Regions from separate parts of the Spongiibacter taiwanensis genome, predicted to be linked through region 3. Evidence: predicted binding sites of a transcription regulator. Region 3 holds the regulator's gene; each other region holds the start of a gene.

Region 1 (7,839 bases), 390 kb from region 3:
GCCTGTGGTTATTGGTGATTGAGGCGGCCTTTATTTTGGCCCTGCTGGGCTCCATCGACAGCCTGTTGACCTCATTGGTTGCCGACAATATGACCCGCAGTCGCCACGACAGTAATCGGGAGCTGGTCGGTCAGGGGCTGGGCAACACGGTGTCTGGGTTGCTCGGCGGTATCGCTGGCGCAGGCGCGACCATGCGGACAGTGGTTAACATCCGCTCAGGCGGCAAGACTCGTATCTCGGGTGCGGTCCATGCTCTGGTGTTGTTGGCGATTGTTCTCGGCATGGGGCCACTGGCATCGAATATTCCGTTGGCAGTGCTGGCGGGTATCCTTGTAAAGGTCGGTCTGGATATTGTCGACTGGAGCTATATCAAGCGCGCCCACCAGGGCCCCCGTTGGGACTTGGCGCTGATGGGGCTGGTTCTCGGGTTAACGGTATTTGTGGATTTGATCACTGCCGTAGCGGCTGGGGTGGTGCTCGCGGCGCTGAGCTTTGTGCGCCAGATCGCCAAGCTGCAGATCGAAAACCTGCGCTATTTGCCAGAGCACTTGGATTCCGAGGAAGAGCGTGGTCTGTTGGAACGCCTCGGTCACCGGACCTTGCTGTTCGAATTTTCTGGCCCGCTGAGCTTCGGTGCTGCCGCCGATTTGGGCCACCATGTGCGGGAACACTGTGAACCGGGCAGCCAAGTGCTTTTACTCGATTTCTCCCGGGTCCCCTCGCTGGATGTCTCGGCAGTGGTAGCCGTGGAAAATATCGCGACTGACGCCAGTATTAGTGGCAAATCGCTCTACTTGATCGGTCTTAATGGCACCGTTCGGCAGACGCTCGAAAAGATGAACGGCGGTTTGCCGGGTGATGGTGTTTTCAATGCTCGCATTGATGCGCTGCGAGCGGCCGCGATAGCCCTAGACCGGGCCGAGGCAGGGGAAGCAGGAAGCTTGTCCGCGATGGCAGCGGGTTGAGGAACTGAAAAGCCGCCCGCGGTGCAACCCGCGGGCGGCTTGTTAATTTCCGTATATCTTAAAAGGCAAACTGGGTGCGCAGCTGGATGGTATCCAGGTCGTCTGCGTCGCTGCCATCAGTATGGGTTACTGGCCCATCAGTCACGTCGAAGGCGCGGCTGTAGTCGAGCATGATTCTCAGGTTTTCATTGAGGTACCAGTTAAGTGCAAGCGTGAAGCGCTGCTGCTCGCCGCCGCCAATATCCTCATCAGTCAGGTTTAACTCGTCCAGACGCAGTGCCAGTTCCCATGCGCCCCACGTCCCCTGATTGAGGTCAAAGTTCGCTGCTGGTTTCAAGCGCTTGAATTCGCCGTCAGAGCCCTTATAGCTGCGGGATTCGCCGGTCAGTGTCCAGGCGGCCTGAACATAGTATGCATCGAACTCAAGCTCGGCGCCGTTGGCGCGGTTGATATAGGCTTTACCCATCTCGCTCTGGATGGAAAAGGGGCCGGCCATATAGGCCGCTTCCAACCCGGCGAAGGTAATATCCTCAAAGTCGGCGATCACACCGGTGTCGCTCAGATACAAATCGGAGATATGGGTGGTTTCATAGCGGAACCGCGGGCTCTTGTTGTTTGACAAGGTATTGTCGTCGGTGGCCTTGCGCTGACCGGCACTCGCGCCGAAGTGCAATACCTCGGTCGCTGTCATCAGCGGTGTGTAGGTACCGCGAATCGCCACACCGTGTCCCTCGTCGTTATTCTTGCTATCGGACGCCACCGCATCACCATATAGGCCGCCCTGCAAAGACCAGTTGTCCCCCTTAGCTTTCAGGTTGACGCCGATGGCCCGATCAAAGTGGGGTGTGGTCAAGGCGCTGAGCAATGAGCGCTCGACAAACATAATATCGTTTGAGCTCTCTTCCATTTCCATGCTGATAGCGTGCTTCTGGTTGCCGACAGTCAGCTCAATACCGTCAATGCCAGTGAAGGTCACCATCGCATCTTTCATGGCAACGGCATCGTCAGCAAAGTCCATTTCTAAGTGAAATTTGTAGTCGTTATAAACCTTTCCTTTCAAGGCGAGCCGGCTGCGACGAATTTCGGTGCCGGCAGTGGCGTCTTTTGTCAGGTTATCGTCGCCGCTTTGGGTACTGGCATCGATATGCAATCTGCCGCCCAGGCTAATTTCAAAATTGCCGTCGCTGGAGCTTACGCCGAGACCTTTCTTATCCATTGATAGGGTGGGGGTGGTTGCTGTGCTGCCTGCGCCAACCGCCTGAAAATTCCCCAGTTTGGTCCGGCCGGGACCGGGCTCGGTAAACACCTGTTTGGTGGTGGTGTCGACATAGAGCTCCAGGCTGGTAGGACCTTCAGCAACCGCGATACCACTTGTGCCAAGCGCGAGTGTTGATGTCATGGCGAGAAGTAGTGATTTTGGTCTGGTCAGTTTCGTAAGCGGCATACAGTTCCCCTCGTTATCAGTAAATCAAGCCGGTGGCGCTTTCTCGCCCTCTGCGTGCGGCCATTCTGTGACAGAAATGTGACATAAATATGACAATATGAAGATTAGATGACAAATGTGGGGCGGCCGCTTGAAATTGCCGCATATTTGCTCATTTGAAAGCGTGTGTAACGTAATGAGCGCATTAGCCAATGCGTTATGGCCAGTGCCTATGGGGAAAATGGTTATAACGATATTTATTAGGTGACAAGTTGTTTTCCACAGTATCTGTGGATAAGTTGGTGGACAAGTTGTCAGTTTGGCCTGCTAAATGAGAGTTTATCGGGGGTGTAACAAATTGTTCAAAATTTAGTCACTTGTGTTATTTTCAATATAAACAACAAGTTAGCTATTTTTCATAATGTTTGTTGTTACTTTTTGTTGCTAAGCGAAGAAACTTGAGGTGGGTGGCCTTATCTGTGAATAAGTGTTACGTCAAGTCCTTCGTGGTGTAACCTGTTACCAAATTGCACGGATGATTTATCCTGGGGCGGGACTTGCTCGGTGGTGGTGCGATTCACTCATCCGCAACGCCGCGGAATATGCAGCCGCTGGTACAAGTCTCTCGGATTTCGACCCCTGATAGGGCAGGCAAGCGAGGTTTTGTTGCTTTCCAGATCCACTTCGTTAACACCTCGCTAGTGGGGTTCTCGAGTCCCGGGATGTCATTCAGGTAGTGGTGGTCTAATTGCTCGTAAATCGGCGCGAAGGCTCGCTTGATGTCAGAGAAGTCCATCAGCCAACCGGTGTGGGGATCAATTTCGCCACTCACGTACAGCCGTACCATAAAGCTGTGGCCATGAAGGCGTCGACACTTGTGATTTTCAGGCAGGTTGGGAAGACGATGGGCTGCCTCGAAGGTGAACTCTTTATAGATTTCCAATGCTTTGATCTCTCGCACCGCCAAAGAGGGGCCTCCTTGGCAAATTTGGCGCTAATGGTAATCAGCTGTCATTGCCCTGTACAGGCCTGATAGGAGGCGACGGGAGCCGTTGGGGGAGGCTGGGCAACCTGAGTTAGATTGCTGGTTAAAAATTGAGCAAAATCAGCAAGATAGCAATTTAACAAAAAATTCAAAAAAATGCGGCCCAGGGTTTGACAAGCATTCGGTTTACTGTAGAATGCGCCTCACTTGAACGCAGGGTGGTTAGCTCAGCTGGGAGAGCATCTGCCTTACAAGCAGAGGGTCGGCGGTTCGATCCCGTCACCACCCACCATTCAAGTGCACACTTAGGTGTGGTTTTACGTGAACACGTAAGTGTATGAAAGTATGCGGACCGGTAGTTCAGTTGGTTAGAATGCCGGCCTGTCACGCCGGAGGTCGCGGGTTCGAGTCCCGTCCGGTCCGCCAACTTTCCCCTTCTATGGGCCTATATGGCCTCATGATCGCAAGTTTTTCCTGTGTAAAGCGCCTTCCTTTTCGGCTTGGCTACTGGTGCCAGTCTGTCTCAGTCATTGCTTAGCTAACAGGGATTCTCTGTCCCAAAAACCAAATTTTGTCAGTTAGTAGCGTCTTGCGTCGCTACCGATCGGCGCGCTGGCGCTGGCAATGTGACTCAAACCATTGGCGAGCAGCTGCACAAACAGCGTCAGCACGGCAAGGGCGAGGAGGGTGAGTGTCGCGATGGCGACGCTATCGATAATTTGGGCATAGATGCCGTAGGTGAGTCCTGCGAGTATGGCGCTATGGCCGGCCCAGCGAAGCAGGGTCGCCAAGAGAGTGAAAAATGCGGCAATGATCAACATGCGAAAACCTCAAAAGCGTGTTCGAAACCTCCCTTTCCAACGTTGTTAGTGGGCCTAGTAATCCTAACTGACCTAAATATTTCCCGATTCTCAAGCTCATCGGGAGCGGGCAAGTCACTTGCCGCGGCCTGAGTCTTCATCCTGTCGCAATCTCAAGCGCATTTGGTGCGTGCAATGGTATGCACACATTGTGCCTGAAATGTTTTAGCCGCCATCGTCAGGTTAATCCGCTTTCTAACGATTTGTAATAGTGGTTGGCGGCTGAATGTTAGTGTTGAGACATATGTCTCATTGCGGGCGGATGTGAGCTGGGTTTTTCGGCCTGTAAGAAGGTGGCGATTGTGTGTACCGAGGGGCTAAGCAAATTTGGCATGGGAGGGAAAGTGGTGCCCCGGGCAGGATTCGAACCTGCGACCTGCCCCTTAGGAGGGGGCTGCGCTATCCAGCTGTGCCACCGGGGCATGATGGCGATTGGCGTAGTAGCCAAGTTTTGCGGGCTGCAATTGTAGTAGTTACAAGCAGTTAGGCACAAGTAGTTGAAATGAGCGGGCTTTGTCGCAGGGCTTAGCTAATCAGCGGTTTGCTGTAGCTGTGTTGGATATCCCAAGGGAAGTGAATCCAGGTATCTTGAGAAAACTCCCGGATAAAGATATCGGCCAAGGCCATGGCCTTGGGTTTGGCGTAGACGGTTACAAACCGAGCTTTGGGCAGCAGCTCTCGGGCAATCTCTGCGGTTTTGCCGGTATCGACCAGATCGTCGACCAAGATATAGCCATCGCCATCCCCGGCGACACTTTTCAGAACATTGATTTGCCCTTGCTGGTCGTGGTCGTAGCTGGCGATACACAGGGTGTCGACCACACGCAGGTTAAGCTCTCGAGCGAGAATGCCACCGGGAATCAGGCCACCGCGGGCGATACAGATGATGCCCTTCCAGTTGCCGCCCACCAGTTGCCTCGCAAGAGTTCTGCTGTCGCGATGAAATTCATCCCAGGTGAGGTAGTAGACAGGTGTGGCTTCTGACATGGCATTTTCCGGTAGCAAGCATTTCGAAGGGCGGATTGTGAATCATGGCGGGGGGGGCGGGCAAGGCGCAAGGTGGTTCATGGCGGGTATCTCGGCGTCGAAATATTGACAGTTAGCCTCTGCGCGCTAACAATTCGGTATTTCGAGTCAAAAATACGTCAGTCAGATTGCCAGGCGATCCCTCGAGAGGAAGCATAACCGGGTGCAGATTTTAGTGATAGCCAGTCCCGAATGGGCACCGCGGGTTGCGGCGGTGTTGGGTTCGCTGGGGGAGGAGGCGATGTTTCCTGTTGATCTGCCCGTCGCAGAAAGTACCGGCGGGCCCGATGCGATTTTGCTTGCCGGGCCAGGGGAGCATCATGAACATTTGGTCAAATCATTCTCCCACCTTCCCCTTATTCGTGTGGTGACGGACCATGACTCAGCGGACCTGAGTGGTGAGGGCGGGGCGGTGACGGAGTACACCCTCCCGGCGTCGCTGGATTATCAGAAACTGCTAGACATTCTGTATGGCATCGCGTCCCGGCGCACGGACAACACGGCCGTTGAACGTCGCTCAGGAGTCGCTGGCGCAGGTGCCGGGGAATTGGCCTTGCCGGGGCGCAGTCAGGCGATGCGAACCTTGTCCCATCTGCTAGAGCGGGTTGCCGGAAAGGATGTCACCGTGCTGGTCACCGGCCCTTCGGGGTCGGGAAAAGAACTGATCGCCCGTCGCTTACATGCCCTGTCTCCGCGCGCTGATGGGCCTTTTGTTCCAGTAAATTGCGGGGCTATTCCCAGAGAGCTCCTGGAAAGTGAGTTGTTTGGCCATGAAAAAGGAGCCTTTACTGGGGCGATATCGGCCCGGTCGGGCCGCTTTGAACTCGCCGAAGGAGGCACCTTATTCCTCGATGAAATTGGCGATATGCCCCTGGAGATGCAGGTCAAAATTCTACGTGTGCTGCAGGAGCGCCAGTTTGAACGGGTGGGCTCCAGCCAGACCCGGCAGGCCGATGTTCGGGTGGTGGCGGCTACTCACCGGGACCTTGAGGGAATGATTGCCAGAGGTGAGTTTAGAGAAGACCTGTATTATCGGCTGAATGTTTTCCCCCTTGAGGTGCCGCCGCTGGCGCAGCGACGTGAGGATATCCCCCTGCTAATCAATCAGCTTGCTATTGAGTTGGAGCGCGATGGCCTGGGGAAACTGCGCCTGACTCAGGCTGCTGTTGCGGCGCTATGCAGTGCGCCCTGGCCGGGTAATATTCGCGAGCTGGGGAATCTGCTGGAGCGGCTCGCCATTCTTCATGGTGGCGAGCTGATCGGGGTGGCGGAATTGCCGGCGCGGTATCGACCGGAAGACGATACCCCGGAACTGGTGCCAGAGGCAGAGGACGGGCAGGGGGTAGATTTAAAGGGGAGTCTCCAGGCGATGGAGCGTGCCTTGATTGAAGAGGCGCTTGCCTTGCATGAGGGGGTGGTGAGCCGGGCGGCGCCCCATCTGGGACTGCGGCGCACCACCCTGATTGAAAAGATGCGCAAGCTGGGCATCGAATCGCGCTGATTCATTCAGGCCCTAGCCCCCTGCGAGTTTTACCGTGAATCCCTTCGCTTCGAGCAGGGTTTTCAGGGCCGTTCGCTGATCACCCTGAAACTCAATTTCCCCCGCTTTTACGCTGCCACCAATACTGAGCTTTTTCTTGAGGTCTTTGGCCAGGGTCTTGAGCTCGTCCTCGGGAAGCTGAATGCCAGCAACAATGCTGACACCTTTGCCTTTGCGGCCCTTGGTTTCCCGCCGTATGCGAACGATGCCATCACCGCTGGGGGTAAACGCCTGTTGTTTGCACTGGCAATGATCCTGCGGTTGACTGCAGTCCGGGCACAGCCTGCCCTTGTCGGTGGAATACACTAATCTGGTCATTTAGGTCTCCTATTTGGGTTCGAGTCATTATAATTGCGCCCCGTGGTTCCGGCGATGCCGGTGGTGTGGAGAAATCGGAGATGAAAAGTGAGTGACGACGTGCAACATCAATTGATGGAGCTGCAAACCCAGTTCGCGTTTCAGGAGGATTTGCTGTCGGCGTTGAATGAGCGAGTGGTGGAGCAAGATAAAGAGCTGGACCGCCTCAAGCGGATGCTGCTGGCGCTGCAGGAAAACTACGTCAAGTTGGCTGACAGTCTTCCCCAGTCAGGCGGCGAACAGGAGCGCCCGCCGCATTACTGAGGCGGGCAGAACCGATAATCATCAAGAGATGATATAGACGTTTTCGGCCTGGGGACCTTTTTCGCCCTGGGACAGAACGAACTCGACCTGTTGCCCCTCTGCAAGGCTCTTTCGCTCCTTGCCCTGGCCACGAATAGAGCGAAAGTGAACAAAGACATCGCCGCCGGCATCCCGCGTGATGAAGCCGTAGCCTTTTGTCACGTTAAACCACTTCACCACGCCGCGTTCTTTTTGTTTGCGCATTTTTTCCAGTGCGAAGGGCAGGAATGGCGCAATGATTACGGCGACCAGGGTCAGCAATACCACCGTAATCACCGGGGCGGGGGCGAGAACTTGGAATCCCAATCCCCATTGGAAGACGGCGAGGTGTGCGGCGCTAATCAGCGCAATAAACAGAAGTCGAATAGCAAGTAACATAT
Region 2 (7,839 bases), 630 kb from region 3:
TATTTCCTATACTGGCATTAACAGTCCCGGCAGCACCCGGACCGGCTAAAGTATGGAGGCAGCCCAGCATGACCGCAAGTAATCAAATCCAGATGAAATCCCTGCCCAGCACACCGCCGTTGCTGTTGCGGGCCGCCTTTACCCGCAAGTCGCCTGGTCGGCAGATCAGTACACCACCCGCCTTTCCCGACACGCGAATTTCTGCGGAGAAATTGCGCATCGACAAAGGCCAATTACAGCGTTACCGACAAGTTTGTGGCTTTGACACCCAAAGCAATCTGTTGCCCATGAGCTTTCTTCACGTGCTCGCCTTTCGCCTGCAAATGTCGATGATGCTGGAGAAAGACTTTCCGGTAACCCCCATGGGCTGTATTCACCTGACCAACACCCTGCGCCAGTTCCGCCCCATCGAACTCGGCGAGCGCCCCACCCTGGACTGCCGCATTGGCGAAACACGCTTGAACGACAAAGGGATTGAATTCCAGTTCATTTGCCGGGCCTACGTGGATCAGGACAAAGTCTGGGAGGATGAGAGTCTGTATCTGTCCCGGGCAAAAACCAGCGTGCCCGCCGACAGCAGCCCACGCCCTGCCCTGCGCCCCTTTGACGACGCTGAAATCTGGAAGCTGCATCCCCGTCAGGCCCGCCAGTACGCCCGGGCATCCGGTGATTTCAACCCTATCCACTTGCACAATCTCAGCGCCAAGATTCTGGGTTTTAAAAAGATGGTCATCCACGGCATGTGGAGTCAGGCAGCCTGTATCGCCGCGCTGAGTGATCAGGTGGGTGAGCGCAGTGAATGTTTCGCGCAGTTCAAGACACCGATTTTCCTGCCAGCCAAGGTGCAGTTTTGCCAACAGGAAGGCGATAAAGGAATCGATTTTGCGTTGCGCAATGAGCGCGGTGACCGCCCCCATCTGGATGGCTATTTGCGGGATCTGGATTAGGCCCGTGTATTGCCAGTAAGCCGCCGCAGGGGCGCCTTACTGGCAAACTCAGCGGTTTACAGGTAGCTCTGCAGTTCTTTCAACCAGGCCTGAAGGGCTGCCATGTTGTCAGGCCCCAGCCGCCACATCCATTTGCTCAGCGCGTCGGCATTTTCCAGCTTGGCATCGGCGTATTCGTAAAATACCTTGGGCTGTTTCAACTTGGCATTGGCCGGAATCGGCTCCACAAACAGCATGTGCTCGATGGTGGTCCGGAACTGATTATCAAATGATTGGGGGTTGCCCAATTCGTTGTAGCTGGTCTCCAGCAAGGGCGACCACTTTTTGTAATAGATGGCGACCTGCTTCGGGTCCAGCGCGGTAATGGTTGAAATCAGCGGGTCCCAGCGTTTGTAATTGGCGGGATCCGCAATCAAGCCCTGCTCGGTCTCAATCACCAGAAAGCTGTCTTTGTTGTATACCACCGGCAAATTTCGGCTGGGCAGCTTGTTGGATGCCATCTGCTCGACCAGAGCGACCCACTTGCGGATCTGCTCTACCGGCGTCAACCAGGCGGCCATCGGCTCCGACAGGTCGGCGGCAGCTTCTCGCACTTTCTCGTCGCTGTTGTCGACAGAGGTCGGCGGCGCAACAATGCTGTCTGCCTTTTGCTGATACTCGGGGTCAGACTCCACCGCGAGGGTTTCCTTGACCGTCTTCACCGGCTTGGTATCTTCCACCAATTCATCGCCGGGTGCTGGCGGCTCAGTGACGGTGGTAGCCGACCGCTCCAGGACATACCAGACAAACGCCGCTACCGCTACGATCGCTACTACTGCCGATATTGCTTTCCAATTCATTAGACAACCCCGTTTGTGGATTTAATACGTTATTGTTTTTTGTTGTCGCAAGCGACAACTGGTTCCCCGGCTGGATGCTCAACACCGCCAGACCCCATCAGCTCAAAAGCCTGTCAGTGTAAACTAGATTCAACTTTCACATGGTATAACCGCCCCGCATTACGGGCAACCAGGGCGATCCGCTGGGGCGTCGGGGAATTTTGCGGGAGCAGAAAAACAAAATGCCGCAATATGCGGCATTCTTGGGCGAGCAATCACCGGGCAGCCAAAGCGCCCCGGTTTTACAGGTCGATGTCGTCGAGGAGGTCGAGCTCTTCCATCAAGCGCTTGCGTTCCAAACGCTCTTCGATTTTTCGGCGAATACTGTGGTCACGGCCGCCCATTGCTGCGCGCTCTTCAAAACCACTGTCTTCGGACTCCTCAAAGCCTTCTTCCAGATCATCGTCAGCCAAGTCGTCTGCCATATTCCACTCCACTGCTACTGGTAAATCGGAAACCCGGAGGCCGGGATCAAAGCCACCAAACCCATGCCGCCTTAAGTCGCACTATTTATTCCTAGAACGGAACTGTGTCAATCAAAAAGTTGCGGCTTAAGTCATTTTTTTCAGAATGCAAAATACGGCCTCTGCCCGGCTGCAAAAAAGCCGGGAGTTGCCGAAGCAAAGCTATGGGAAAACCGAGACAGTCGAGAGCGTGTCAGAGGCGATTGATGCCGTTGAACGCCGCCGTGCGATAGGCCTCGGCCATGGTGGGATAGTTGAAGGTGGTGTTGAGGAAGTAGCGCAGATTATTGCCCTCACCGGGCTGCTTCATGATTGCCTGACCAATGTGGATAATCTCTGCCGCCTCGGCGCCAAAGCAGTGAATGCCGAGAATCTCCAGGGTATCGACATGGAACAGCAACTTGAGCATACCCACCGTCTCGCCACTGATCTGCCCCCGAGCGGTGTCCTTGAAAGACGCGCGCCCCACCTCGTAGGGAATCTTCGCCTCGGTGAGTTCGCGCTCGGTCAGGCCCACAGAGCTGATTTCCGGCAGGGTATAAATTCCGGTGGGCACATCGTCGACAAAGCGACACTGCTCCTTGCCCCGGGCCGAGGCCGCCGCAGCCCGGCCCTGATCGTAGGCGGCACTGGCCAGACTCGGCCAACCGATCACGTCGCCCGCAGCAAAGATGCCGGGAACGGCCGTCTGATAGTGCTCATCCACCTGGAGTTGACCGCGATGGTCGGCCTCCAGTCCCACCGCTGACAGGTTAAGCGCGTCGGTATTACCGCTGCGGCCGTTACACCACAGCAGCGCATCGCTGTGCAGGCGCTTGCCAGATTTCAAATGCAGGGTAACCCCCAGGTCCGTTGCCTCTACCCGATCCACCTCTTCCCGGTGGCGCATCATCACCCCCATATGGCGCAGGTGGTAACTCAGGGCGTCGGAGATTTCGTCATCGAGAAATTCCAGCAGCCGGTCGCGAGTATTGACCAGCTCCACCTTCATACCGATACCGGAGAAAATCGACGCGTATTCACAGCCAATCACCCCGGCGCCATAGACGATCATCTTGCGCGGGGTGTTGGTCATTTTCAGAATCGTGTCACTGTCGTACACCCGGGGGTGATCAAAGTCGATATCAGCGGGACGATAGGGACGAGACCCGGTGGCGATCACAAACTGGGCTGCCCGCAGCTGGGTGCTTCGGCCACCTTGGCGCTGCACCGACAGGGTATGCCTGTCCACAAAGCTGGCCTGGCCGTGAATCAGCTCGATATTGTTGCGATAGTAAAAGCGGCTGCGCATGGCAACCTGCTGGGCGATGACCTCCTCTGCATGGCTGAGGAGCTTGGGGTAGGTCAGGGTGCGGGGATCACCCAGATCCCGAAAGATCTGCGCCTGATTAAAGCGAATGGCCTGGCGAACCATATGCCGCAGGGCCTTGGAAGGAATCGTGCCCTGATGGGTGCAGGCCCCTCCCACCAACGACTGGGACTCGATCACAGCGACCTGCTGACCGCGCTTGCTGGCATTGAGCGCTGCCGACTCCCCCGCCGGGCCACTGCCCAACACAATCACATCGTAATCCTGGCCCATAATGCTCCTCGCTGTATCAGCATCGATTCTGCTTGCCGCCCTGCCAAAATCAACAAAGCGACCCACTCATTTGCGGCAATTATCCCGTGTTCAGGGGCGTTGGTAATCTCGACTTTGGTGTAAGCTCTGACCCGAATGGCACTGACTTAAGCCTGTCACCCCGGTGAAGCCGGGTATTGCGCAACCATAATACCCCGGCAAACCTGGATTTCTGCCCTCGCGCACTGCTGTCCGGAATAATTTGCGCCACGGCTTGCAAGGACTTTACATCGTGGACACAAACAGCACCTGCCAGAGGCGAGACTTGATTTATAAAAGCCTAAATGCACAACCGGCCAGAGGGGTTACCGAATATCGTCGTACCCGCGAACGCGGGTATCCAGTGATTGCTAACGTGCTGGGTTTTCTGGATGCCCGCATTCGCGAGCATGACGACATAAAAATTATTCCGGACACTAGTGCGCGAAGGCGAGTATCCAGCAACGATAATACCCCAGTCAGCCTCAACTCCCGCCTTCGCGGGAATGACAATCTGGGTGATACTTATCTAACGTAAGCGCTGTCCATTCAGCCCTGACCTTGTCAGCGCTGCATCCAGCAAGATTACCACCGGCCCTCGGGTCGTCTAATTACCCAACGAGAGCCTCTGCGTGACCGCTTCTAGCCACACCAAAGCATTTTACGGACTGGACTGGATGACCAGCCGTCACCCCACTATTCGTCGATTGAAACGTCAAAGCCGCACCTCGTTGCACGGCAATAAAACCTGGAGCGCCAGCCTGGTACTGGCGGATTACCTGGAGCAGCACCCTTTGACCGCAGGGACACGGGTATTGGAACTGGGTTGTGGTTGGGGGCTGGCCGGTCTGTACTGTGCCAGCCGCGGCTGCGAGGTCACCGCACTGGATGCCGACGACAGCGTTTTTCCTTTCCTGGCAGCCCAAGCGAGCCACAACGATCTTCAGGTTAGCACGTTGACTCAGGACTTTTCGAGCCTCACTGAGGCCCAATTCGAGGGGGTTGATGTGCTGCTCGGCAGCGATATCTGCTTTTGGGACGACATGGCCGCCGACCTTTACGACTGTATCAACCGGGCGTTGGAGGCAGGCGTGCAGAAGGTGTTGATCAGCGACCCCAATCGCCCGCCTTTTCTCGATGTGGCCGATGCGCTGATTGAATCGCAATTTGCCGAGCTTTTTCCCTGGCAAAGTAGCCTGTCCAGCCGCTATCGCGGCAGCATTCTGCTGATTGAGAACGCCTGATTGACCGTCACCTGCGCCGCCAGGCTACGGGACATCTGCAGGTCACGATGTCGTAATTCTGCAATATAAACGTCACTGTGCTGCAACGTCAGCCGCGTAGAGTTCCTAGCATGAGGACACTACTATGCGCTTAATACAGTCGATAAATCAGTTCGATGTAAGAATGTTTCTGGCCTGTGTGGGAACCCGCCATCAGCAGCGTCTGTCCCGCATTGCCTACGGCATTTCAAAAACCGGTGATGGCTACACCCAGCTACTGTTGCCAATTCTGCTCTACAGCATTGGCGTCAGCCAGGGGCTCAACTACCTCATTGCCGTGGCCCTCAGCTTCGCCGTTTGGCTGCCTCTCTACTGGGTGCTGAAAAATACCTGCCGCCGTCGGCGCCCACCTGCCGCCATCCCCGCCTTCAGTGCCAGCATCATCGCCTCGGATGAATTCAGCTTTCCCTCTGGCCATACGGCAGCCGCCTTCTTGCTGTCCACGTTAACCGTGTTGTTTTTCGGTGTGATTGCAGCACCCATGTTTTTGTGGGCCATCGCGGTTGCCGCCTCCCGGGTCATTCTCGGGGTGCACTTCCCCACCGACACCCTGGCAGGCGCGGCGCTGGGCATCATCATCGCCCATTTGGCCCACGCTCAGGTAATGGTCTGATCGACCACTTCGGGTTTCAGGAAGCACAATGAAGATACTTTACGGCGTTCAGGGCACCGGCAACGGCCACATCTCCCGGGCGCGAATGATGGCAAAGCACCTCAATGCCCGGGGCGCCGATGTCCAGTTTCTGTTTAGCGGGCGCGACTTTGATAACTACTTCGACATGGAAGTGTTTGGCGACTACCAACTTCGCCACGGCTTGAGTTTTGCCACCCGCAACGGCCGGATCAGCCACCTGCACACCGTGCTGGAGGCCAAACCCCTGCGGTTTATCAACGACGTTAGATCGCTCCCCCTGGACGATATCGACGTGATCGTCACCGACTTTGAGCCGGTCACGGCCTGGGCGGGCCGCCTGCGAAATAAACCTGTTGTTGGCATCGGCCACCAGTACGCCTTCGGTCATCCCGACGTCCCCCAGCGCGGGGTCGATTTTAACAACCGCCTGGTGATGCGTTACTTTGCCCCGGCCAAATACCGCATCGGCCTGCACTGGCACCACTTTAACGCCGCGATTGTGCCGCCGATTATCAACCCCAAAGAGACGCTGCTACCGCCGACCCTGCCGCCGCACTTTGTGGTGTACCTGCCCTTTGAAAATCAGCAGCAGGTATTGGAAGCGCTGAACAAAATTCCCGGCTATCGTTTTATTCAGTATGCCCCCACCCTCGAAGACAAAGAACTGGGCAACGTCAGCCAGCGGCGCACCAACCTCCACGGTTTCAAAAAAGACCTTTGCAGCGCCCAGGGCGTAATCTGCAATGCCGGCTTCGAGCTGATCAGCGAATGCCTGCACATGGGCATTCCCGCCCTGGCCAAACCCGTTACCGGGCAGTCTGAACAGCTCGGCAATGCCGCCGCCCTTGAGGCCCTGGGCCACGCCAGCGTCATGCTGGAGTTCTCCCTGGATAGAATCAAACAATGGCTGGCCGGACTGCCCCGGCAAATGCCCCAGCGCTACCCCGACGTTGCCGAAGCCCTCTGCGATTGGCTGATGCAAGGCCACTGGCACGACAGCGACGACCTGGTGCAATCACTCTGGCAACGCAGCGGCGATCCACTGATCAGGGCAAAGGCGAGCTGAGATATTTTGTCTGTTGATGCCGACACCGCCTTTGGCCCCGAGCTCCCCAGCTTCACCGAGGTAATGGACCTGTGCCGGGGCCGCCTGCATCGGCGGCTGCCGGAGCTTCTGGCCACCGAGCAACTCTACCGGGTGTCCCGAGACCTGCTCGTTGCCCGCAACGAAGCCACGGTCCCCTTCGAGGACATGGAATTACCCATTGTGTCCCTCACCCTGGGCAACCCCGCACGCGCCCGACACTGTCTGGTGGTCACCGGCGGTATTCACGGAGTTGAACGCATCGGCACGCAAGTGCTGCTGGCCTGGCTGGAAAGCGTGCTGGAACGCTGCCGCTGGGACAAACACTGGCGCGCCCAGTTTGAAGATCAGATTGCCATTGTGGCCATGCCCCTGATCAACCCGGTGGGCATGATCCGCGGCTGGCGCAGCAACGGCAATTGCGTGGACCTCAACCGGCACGCGCCTATTGATGCCGAAGACAAAGTCCCTTTTCTGGTCGGCGGACAGCGAATCTGGCGCAAGCTGCCCTGGTATCGCGGCCGTCGGGATGGCCCCTGGGAAGCCGAGTTTATTGGCCTGGAAAATGTCGTGCGCCGCTGCACCAAACCCGACAGCATGTGCCTGGCAGTAGATTTTCACTCGGGCTTTGGCTTTCAGGATCACCTATGGATTCCCTACGCCTACCGGCGCAGTCCCATTGAATCCATCGCCGACTATGTTTCCCTGAAGCTGTTGTGGGAGCGCAATTTCCCCAATCACAATTACGCCTTTGGCCCCCAGGCCCTGCACTACCTGAGCCACGGCGACATCTGGGACTACCTCTACATCAAAACGCGCAAGGAAGGTTTGCAGCTGCTGCCGCTGACTCTGGAGATGGGCTCCTGGCTGTGGGTCAAGAAGCGTCCCCGCCAGCTATTCAGCTTTGCAGGACTGTTCAATCCCACCGTGCCCCACCGTCACGCCCGGG
Region 3 (7,839 bases):
TCCACCCCAAAATGAAAAACAAGTCTCTGGCCGGCATGGCCCGGGAGCAAATCGTTGCTCAGGAAGGGATGGTGATTAGCAAAGGCGCCAAGTTTGGTCACGGGGTCATGCGCTTTTCGGTGCCGATGTTGGGTAGTGAAGAATGGTCTTTTATCTGCAACGACCCCATCGAAGTGGGCGACAAAGTGCGGGTTGAGGAACTGTCTGGCAATAAATTGATTGTGTCCCACGTCGAGTCGTCCCGTTAGGCGGGGTAGCGCGGCGTCTTTCTCACCAGACTCTTAAAGGGCTGAAGATATGGAAAGTCTCGCAGTAACCGGTGCTTTGCTGTTCATGGTGGTGGTCACCATTTCAATGGGTGTGCGCACGGTGCCCCAGGGCAGCAAATATATTGTGCAGCGTCTGGGCAAGTACCACTCCACCCTGGCGCCAGGTTTGAATTTTATTATTCCTTACGTGGACACCGTGGCCTATAAGATCACGACCAAGGATATTGTCCTGGATATCCCTTCCCAGGAAGTTATCACTGAGGACAACGCGGTGATCATTGCCAACGCGGTGGCCTATATCAACATTGTATCGCCAGAAAAGGCGGTGTACGGGGTGGAGGATTACACTCTGGCCATTCAGAATCTGGTACAAACTTCGCTTCGTTCCATCATCGGCGAGATGGCCCTGGACGCGGCGCTGTCCTCCCGAGACCAGATCAAAGCCAAATTGAAGGCGGCAATTTCTGACGATATTGCCGACTGGGGAATTACCCTGAAGACGGTGGAAATTCAGGACATCAGTCCCTCGCCAACCATGCAACAGGCGATGGAGGAGCAGGCGGCGGCCGAGCGCCAGCGGCGGGCGGCAGTCACCAAAGCCGAGGGCGAAAAGCAGGCTGCCATTCTGGAGGCAGAAGGGCGGCTAGAGGCTTCCAAGCGGGATGCCCAGGCGCAGGTTGTGCTGGCGCGGGCCAGCGGCGCGGCGATTGAGGCGATCTCGGCGGCGGTGAAGGGAGAAGAGTTGCCGGCGTTGTTTTTGCTGGGCGAGAAATATGCAGATGCCCTGGTGGAGCTGTCCAGCTCCAGCAATGCGAAAACGGTTGTGTTGCCCGCAGACCTGCCCCAGGCGCTCAAGGGCATTTTGAACAAGGCGTAGGAGTTTATGGAGCATACTTTAAGACTGGTTATCAGTTGTCCCGACCGGGTTGGTATTGTCGCGCGGGTGAGCCAGTATGTTGCCGAGCAAGGCGGATGGCTAACGGAAGCGAATTATCACGCTGACGCCGAAAGTAACTGGTTTTTCATGCGCAATGAAATTCGCGCAGCGTCATTGACCCACGGTGTTGATGCCTTTTGCGAAGGCTTTAAAGAGATTGCCGGCTCCTATGACATGGAGTGGCAGCTGGTGGATTCCAATATCAAACGTAAAGTCGTCATTCTGGCCAGCCACGCTTCCCATTGCATTGCCGATATTCTGCACCGGTGGCACAGCGGTGAGCTGGACTGCGACATTCCCTGCGTCATTAGTAACCACGAAAACCTGCGCAGTATGGTGGAGTGGCACGGTATTCCCTTTGAATATGTGCCGGTTACTCCCGAGACGAAAGTTGAGGCCCAACTCAAGATTATGCGGCTCACCCTGGCTGCCCAAGCCGACTGCGTGGTGCTGGCCCGCTACATGCAAATCATTCCGCCGGAGTTTTGTCAGGCGTTTCCGGGCCGAATGATCAATATTCACCACAGTTTCCTGCCGTCATTTATTGGTGCCAATCCCTATCAAAAGGCCTTTGATCGTGGGGTGAAGCTTATCGGTGCAACCAGCCATTACGTGACTGAGACCCTCGACGAAGGCCCCATCATCGAGCAGGATGTGATTCGGGTGAACCACCGACACAGCAAGGATGATATGGTGCGTTTGGGGAAAGACGTGGAAAAGGCGGTACTCGCTCGTGCCCTGCGCAATCACCTGGAAGATCGCGTGCTAGTTCACGGGAATAAAACGGTAGTGTTTGATTAGATTAGAAAAAAACCGATCGTCATAAAAATGTCATCAAGTGTCGATTTAATGCAGTCATGAAAATCGTCGTTAAAGGCTTATAGAATGAATGAAAAGACCATTCTGATTGTCGATGACGAGGCGGCTATTCGCGAGATGATTCGGGTCGGCCTCGAACTTTCCGGCTACCAGTGCCTGGAAGCCAGTAATGCCCAGGAAGCCCATGGCATTATCGTTGATCAGCGCCCCGACCTCGTTCTGCTCGACTGGATGATGCCAGTGACCAGCGGTATTGAATTGCTGCGCCGTCTGCGTCGTGAAGAGCTCACCAAAGACCTGTTGGTCATTATGCTGACCGCTAAGGACGATGAGGATAACCGCGTCCAGGGTCTGGACGTCGGTGCTGACGACTACATCACCAAACCCTTTTCCTCCCGGGAGTTGATGGCCCGGATTAAGGCAGTGTTGCGTCGCAGTGGCAGTCAGAGTGACGAGGAAAGTATTGAAGTGAATGGCTTGAAACTCGACCCGGCGAGTCACCGGGTCTTTGCCCACCAGGACCCCCTTGATATGGGCCCAACCGAATTCAAACTGCTCAAGTTTTTCATGACCCACCAAGAGCGCGCTTACAGTCGTGGCCAGCTATTGGATCAGGTGTGGGGAACCAACGTTTATGTTGAAGAGCGCACGGTTGACGTGCATATCCGCCGTTTGCGTAAAGCGCTGCAGACGGATCGTCAGGATTTCGGTCAGTTAATCCAGACCGTGCGAGGCACCGGTTACCGTTTTTCTGCGACTGGCATAAGCGCCTGACGACGCAATGCGGGATAGTGGCTGGAAGACCGAGCTGACTAAAGTCAGTATTCCCCTAATTGGCATTGCGTTGGTGTGCGCGCTGTTCCAAGTGGGTGTTTGGCCGCTGCTGATTGCTGCTATTGCCGCGTGTGCTTGGCTGTTGTTACAACTCAAAAAATTGAATACATGGTTACAGGGTGGCATGGACGGTGAGCCACCGGAGGCAACAGGTATGTGGGGACAGGTTTTAGATTCAATCTACGACCTGCATCGTCAGGGCGCCCAGGATCGGGCGCGTCTGGGCGCTACGGTGGAGTATCTGCGGGCGTCGTTTGCGTCTATGTCGGACGCCGTAGTGATGTTGGATGCAGCCGGTAATATTGAATGGTGCAATACCGCGGCAGTGGACTTGCTTGGGTTGCAGCACGAGGAGGACACGGGGCGCCAACTAGTCAACTTGATCCGTGCGCCAGCCTTTCTGCGTTATTTCGAATCAGAAAAATACAAAATGCCATTGGAGATGTCGTCTCCAGTCAATGGGCATATACAGCTGAGTATCAATATCAGTTTTTTCGGCCAGGGTAGTAGGTTGTTGTTTGCGCGAGATGTGACCCGGACCCATCGCCTCGAAAAAATGCGCAAGGACTTCGTTGCCAACGTATCCCACGAATTGCGTACGCCGCTGACTGTTATCAATGGTTATCTCGAAACCTTTGCCGAGCACGGTGGCGAAAACCCCCGTTGGGATCGGGCCATCGCTCAGATGCTGCAACAATCCCGGCGCATGCATAATCTGATTCAAGACTTGATGCTGTTGTCGCGGCTGGAAACGTTGCCGGCCTCCGAGCAAGAGCAGATCAGAATGCGCCCGCTGATGGAAATGATTGCCGAAGAGGTTTCGGCCGCGGCAAAAGGGGAGCGGGAGATTCGGGTTGAATGCGATGATGATGCTGACCTACGGGGTTGCTACGCTGAACTGCGCAGCGCCTTCTCGAACCTGGCGGTCAACGCTGCGCGGTACACCGAGGCCGGGGATCAAATTACTCTGCGCTGGTTTCAGGATGACTATCACGCCTATTTTGAAGTCGAAGACACGGGCATTGGCATTGAGCCGCAATACATTCCCAGGCTGACCGAACGCTTTTATCGCGTCGAGGAAAGTCGCTCCATCGACACTGGCGGTACCGGCCTTGGGCTGGCGATTGTCAAGCACGTGTTGATTCGACATCGCGCCGAATTGCGTATTAAAAGTGTCATATCCCAGGGCAGTTGCTTCAGTTGTGTTTTTCCAAAATCATTACTAATCAATAAGTTAAAGTGATTTTTTGGGTAGTCATCGTTTTGTAACATAACTGTAACAATTGGGGTTTAGAGTGCCCCCTTAGACGAGTTTACTGGTTTGAGGAGAGGTCCGTGAAAATCAAGCAAAGTCTAATGGCAATGGCGCTGAGTGTGACCGCAGGGTTCTCGCTGGCGGGCGCCGAAGTAGACCCCGGTCTGGCATCTTACGAGAAAGCGTCGGGTGTCGCCGGAAATCTCTCCAGCGTCGGTTCCGATACCCTCGCCAATCTGATGACCCTGTGGGCTGAAGATTTTAAGCGGCATTACCCGAATGTGAATGTGCAAATCCAGGCCGCTGGGTCGTCCACCGCGCCCCCAGCGCTGACCGAGGGTACCTCCAATGTCGGCCCAATGAGCCGAAAAATGAAGGATAAGGAAATCGAGGCCTTTGAAGGCAAATACGGCTACAAACCCACTGCCGTGCCTGTGGCCATTGATGCCCTGGCGGTGTTTGTGCACAAGGATAATCCGATCGAAGGTATGACGATTGCCCAAGTTGATGCGGTTTTCTCCAGCACTCGCCGCTGCGGCGCTGTAGAGGCGGTGCAGTCTTGGGGGCAGCTCGGAATGAGCGGGTCTTGGGTTGGCCGTGATATTCAGATCTTCGGCCGTAACTCGGTATCGGGAACCTACGGCTATTTTAAGGAAGAAGCCCTGTGTAAAGGCGACTTCAAAAATGGTGTTAATGAGCAGCCCGGTTCGGCTTCAGTCGTGCAATCGGTATCGACTTCGATTAACGGCATTGGCTACTCTGGTATTGGCTACCAAACACCCAGTGTTCGGCCGATCCCGCTGGCGAAAGATGACAAGAGTAGCTTTGTTGAAGCCACCGCAGAAAACGCGACCAAGGGAACCTATCCTTTATCACGCTTCCTTTATGTCTACGTCAATAAAGCGCCAAACCAGCCGCTGGCGCCGCTGGAGCGTGAGTTTCTTAAGCTGGTGCTGTCCCGTGAGGGGCAGGAAGTGGTGGTAAAAGACGGCTACGTGCCGCTGCCCGCCAAAGTGGTTGAGCGTATCTACGCGCTGCTTGAAATGTAAGCGGCACGGATGATGTTTTAAGGGTCGGCGCAGTGACTGCGGCGACCCTTTGTTTATCGTTCGGCAGGTTGCTGAAGTCATGGCATTGCGTGTCATGGTTTGGCAACCGAATTAACATAGGCTGGGTGGTTTACGTTTACCGCTCGGGCACCCATCAGGGCAACGTTGCATGAATTCTGCGGAAGTGAGAAATACCGCGTCGGCTTTCCGTCGTTGGCGCCAATTTAAAGACTCGGCTGCCGCGGTCACGATCACCGGCGGCGGTGTGGCGATTCTGTTCGCCATTCTGTTGATTTTTTTCTATCTCCTCTACGAAATCCTGCCATTGTTTCGCGCTGCCAGTATTGAAAAGCTGGCCGAATACCCGGCGCCAGCCGGCGGCGCAGCCTTGTATTTGGCAATGGAAGAGCAGGCCGAGGTGGGGTTTCGCCTAGACCGGGACGGCGCGGCTGTTTTTTTTGAAGTTGGCTCAGGGCGTGAGATGAAGCGCCAACAGCTCAATGTCGGCTCGGGTGATTTATCCAGTTTTACCATTGAGTCAGAGGTCAGCCGCGTCTTTGCGCTCGGTAGTGATTCGGGCGAAGTTCTCATTGCGAAACACGACTACCGTACCAGTTACCCTAACAACACCCGCGTCATTACGCCGCGGTTGAGCTTTCCGTATGGTGATGCGCCGCTGACATTGGCCGAGGGGCGTTCGTTAGACGCGCTGGCTGTAAATGATGGCGATGATGCGCTTGTTGTCGTCGGCGTTTCCGATGGCAAATTGGTGGGAAAACGCTGGCAAAAAGAAGAGGACTTCCTGACAGAGGAGGTTACGCTTGTGGAGGCGGCCCTGCCGTTACCGCCCCTGACAATGGTTGCGCAGTCTCTGTTGATCGATCCCGATCAGCGCTGGCTGTATGTCTTTAGTGAAAGTGGTGAGTTTCGTCTGATTGATTTACGTGCCGGTACGGTTGCCGACAAGGGGCATTTGTTTGAACGCGGCAACCTGAGCGATATCCGCTTTCTGCTTGGTGGTATTTCGATCTTGGCCGCATCCAGCGAGGGAGACTTGGCTCAGTGGTTTGTGGTGCGAGATACCGCATCGGCCAGTGGTTATCGGTTGAAAGAAATTCGCCAGTTCGATCGCTCAGCCGAAGAGGGGGTTTCGGCCCTGGTCACTGAACACCGACGCAAGGGTTTTCTGGCGTTGGGCAGTCAGGGCCAACTCGATATTTTTCACTCAACGGCCCACCGCCGACTGCTGAACGAAGCGCTGCCGCTGAAGCATCCAGCGGCGATGGCGATATCACCCCGGGCTAACCGCCTTCTGGTTGAGGGTGACGATGGCAATATTTTGGAATACGCGGTGCACAATGAGCACCCGGAGCTGTCGTGGTCAGCCCTTTGGGAAAAGGTTTGGTACGAAAGCTACTCTGAGCCCGCCTACGTCTGGCAGTCGTCCTCAGCGAGCAACGATTTTGAACCCAAATACAGTTTTGCACCGCTGGCATTTGGCACCTTAAAGGCGGCTTTCTATGCGATGTTGATTGCCGCACCGCTGGCGATTTGCGGAGCCATTTACACAGCGTACTTCATGGCGCCGACGCTGCGTCGCAAGATAAAACCCGTGATCGAATTGATGGAGGCCCTGCCTACGGTCATTCTCGGCTTTCTGGCGGGTTTGTGGTTGGCGCCCTTCATCGAAAAGAATATGCCGGCGGTATTCAGTCTGCTGTTGCTGATGCCCGTTTCGATATTGCTGTTTGCATGGTTGTGGTCCAAGTTGCCCGGCAAGGTGGTCAAACATGTGCCTGATGGATGGCACCCAGTGCTGTTAGTGCCGGTGATTATCGGCCTAGTGATGCTGTGTGTGGCGCTGGGCGCTCCCATGGAAAAGATGCTTTTTGATGGCGATATGCGGCGTTGGCTGACGCGTGATCTGGGGGTTTCCTTTGATCAGCGCAACGCCTTGGTGGTCGGAATTGCGATGGGGTTTGCGGTGATTCCAACGATCTTCTCCATCGCTGAAGATGCGATTTTCTCAGTGCCCAAACATCTTAGTCACGGGTCTCTGGCGCTGGGCGCGACACCTTGGCAGAGCCTGGTGGGTGTCGTGCTGCCCACCGCCAGCCCAGGTATTTTTTCTGGACTGATGATTGGTATGGGCCGTGCTGTGGGGGAGACCATGATTGTACTGATGGCCACCGGCAACACGCCCATTATGGATGCCAATATCTTTGAAGGAATGCGCACGCTGGCGGCGAATATTGCGGTCGAGATTGGCGAGACCGAAGTGGATAGCACTCACTTCAGGGTATTGTTCCTCGCGGCGTTTGTCTTATTCATGTTCACCTTCCTGGTGAACACCGTTGCAGAAGTGGTGCGTCAGCGTTTGCGCATGCGCTACGGCAACCTGTAATTGCTGGTGGAGAAGAGAAAAGCAATGAATCTACGCGGGCAACAACAGGACGGCTTTTTAAATTGGTGCAAGCGCGGCGAGCCGATGATTTGGGCCAACGCAGCAGCGGTAACGGTCAGCACCCTCGCGGTAATCGGCTTGTTAGTGCTCTTGGCGGTACGGGGATTTGGTCACTTTTGGCCATCTGCGGTGATGTCTGCTACCTACGCGCCGCCGGGGGAAGTCGCCTCGGCTCTGCTGGCAGAGCACGTTGAAACCGAATCTGTTCCCTT

The links. The regulator PhoB, encoded in region 3, activates phosphate uptake and scavenging genes when phosphate is short. The targets are predictions, from matches to a motif close to TGTCATAAANNTGTAACA.
Region 1: NCG89_RS15320 (OprO/OprP family phosphate-selective porin) is a predicted target of PhoB. The motif match lies at 2,487-2,504, and genes of this name have one in related genera.
Region 2: NCG89_RS03405 (phosphatase PAP2 family protein) is a predicted target of PhoB. The motif match lies at 5,182-5,199, and genes of this name have one in related genera.

What each region holds. Positions count from the first base shown of each region.
Region 1 is NZ_CP098455.1:3,384,259-3,392,097, forward strand. It holds gene NCG89_RS15315 (SulP family inorganic anion transporter) at 1-965, shown strand, start outside; gene NCG89_RS15320 (OprO/OprP family phosphate-selective porin) at 1,024-2,409, opposite strand; gene queD (6-carboxytetrahydropterin synthase QueD) at 2,966-3,331, opposite strand; tRNA gene NCG89_RS15330 (tRNA-Val) at 3,590-3,665, shown strand; tRNA gene NCG89_RS15335 (tRNA-Asp) at 3,723-3,799, shown strand; gene NCG89_RS15340 (hypothetical protein) at 3,952-4,194, opposite strand; tRNA gene NCG89_RS15345 (tRNA-Arg) at 4,579-4,655, opposite strand; gene gpt (xanthine phosphoribosyltransferase) at 4,759-5,220, opposite strand; gene NCG89_RS15355 (sigma-54 interaction domain-containing protein) at 5,435-6,760, shown strand; gene NCG89_RS15360 (translation initiation factor Sui1) at 6,773-7,117, opposite strand; gene NCG89_RS15365 (SlyX family protein) at 7,205-7,420, shown strand; gene NCG89_RS15370 (cold-shock protein) at 7,442-7,663, opposite strand.
Region 2 is NZ_CP098455.1:696,478-704,316, forward strand. It holds gene NCG89_RS03380 (MaoC family dehydratase) at 69-947, shown strand; gene NCG89_RS03385 (DUF3014 domain-containing protein) at 1,004-1,786, opposite strand; gene NCG89_RS03390 (PA3496 family putative envelope integrity protein) at 2,068-2,250, opposite strand; gene sthA (Si-specific NAD(P)(+) transhydrogenase) at 2,483-3,871, opposite strand; gene NCG89_RS03400 (class I SAM-dependent methyltransferase) at 4,522-5,133, shown strand; gene NCG89_RS03405 (phosphatase PAP2 family protein) at 5,258-5,785, shown strand; gene NCG89_RS03410 (MJ1255/VC2487 family glycosyltransferase) at 5,814-6,872, shown strand; gene NCG89_RS03415 (DUF2817 domain-containing protein) at 6,879-7,839, shown strand, end outside.
Region 3 is NZ_CP098455.1:63,819-71,657, forward strand. It holds gene NCG89_RS00295 (NfeD family protein) at 1-248, shown strand, start outside; gene NCG89_RS00300 (SPFH domain-containing protein) at 298-1,146, shown strand; gene purU (formyltetrahydrofolate deformylase) at 1,153-2,007, shown strand; gene phoB (phosphate regulon transcriptional regulator PhoB) at 2,092-2,799, shown strand; gene phoR (phosphate regulon sensor histidine kinase PhoR) at 2,807-4,102, shown strand; gene NCG89_RS00320 (PstS family phosphate ABC transporter substrate-binding protein) at 4,195-5,163, shown strand; gene NCG89_RS00325 (ABC transporter permease subunit) at 5,333-7,567, shown strand; gene pstA (phosphate ABC transporter permease PstA) at 7,592-7,839, shown strand, end outside.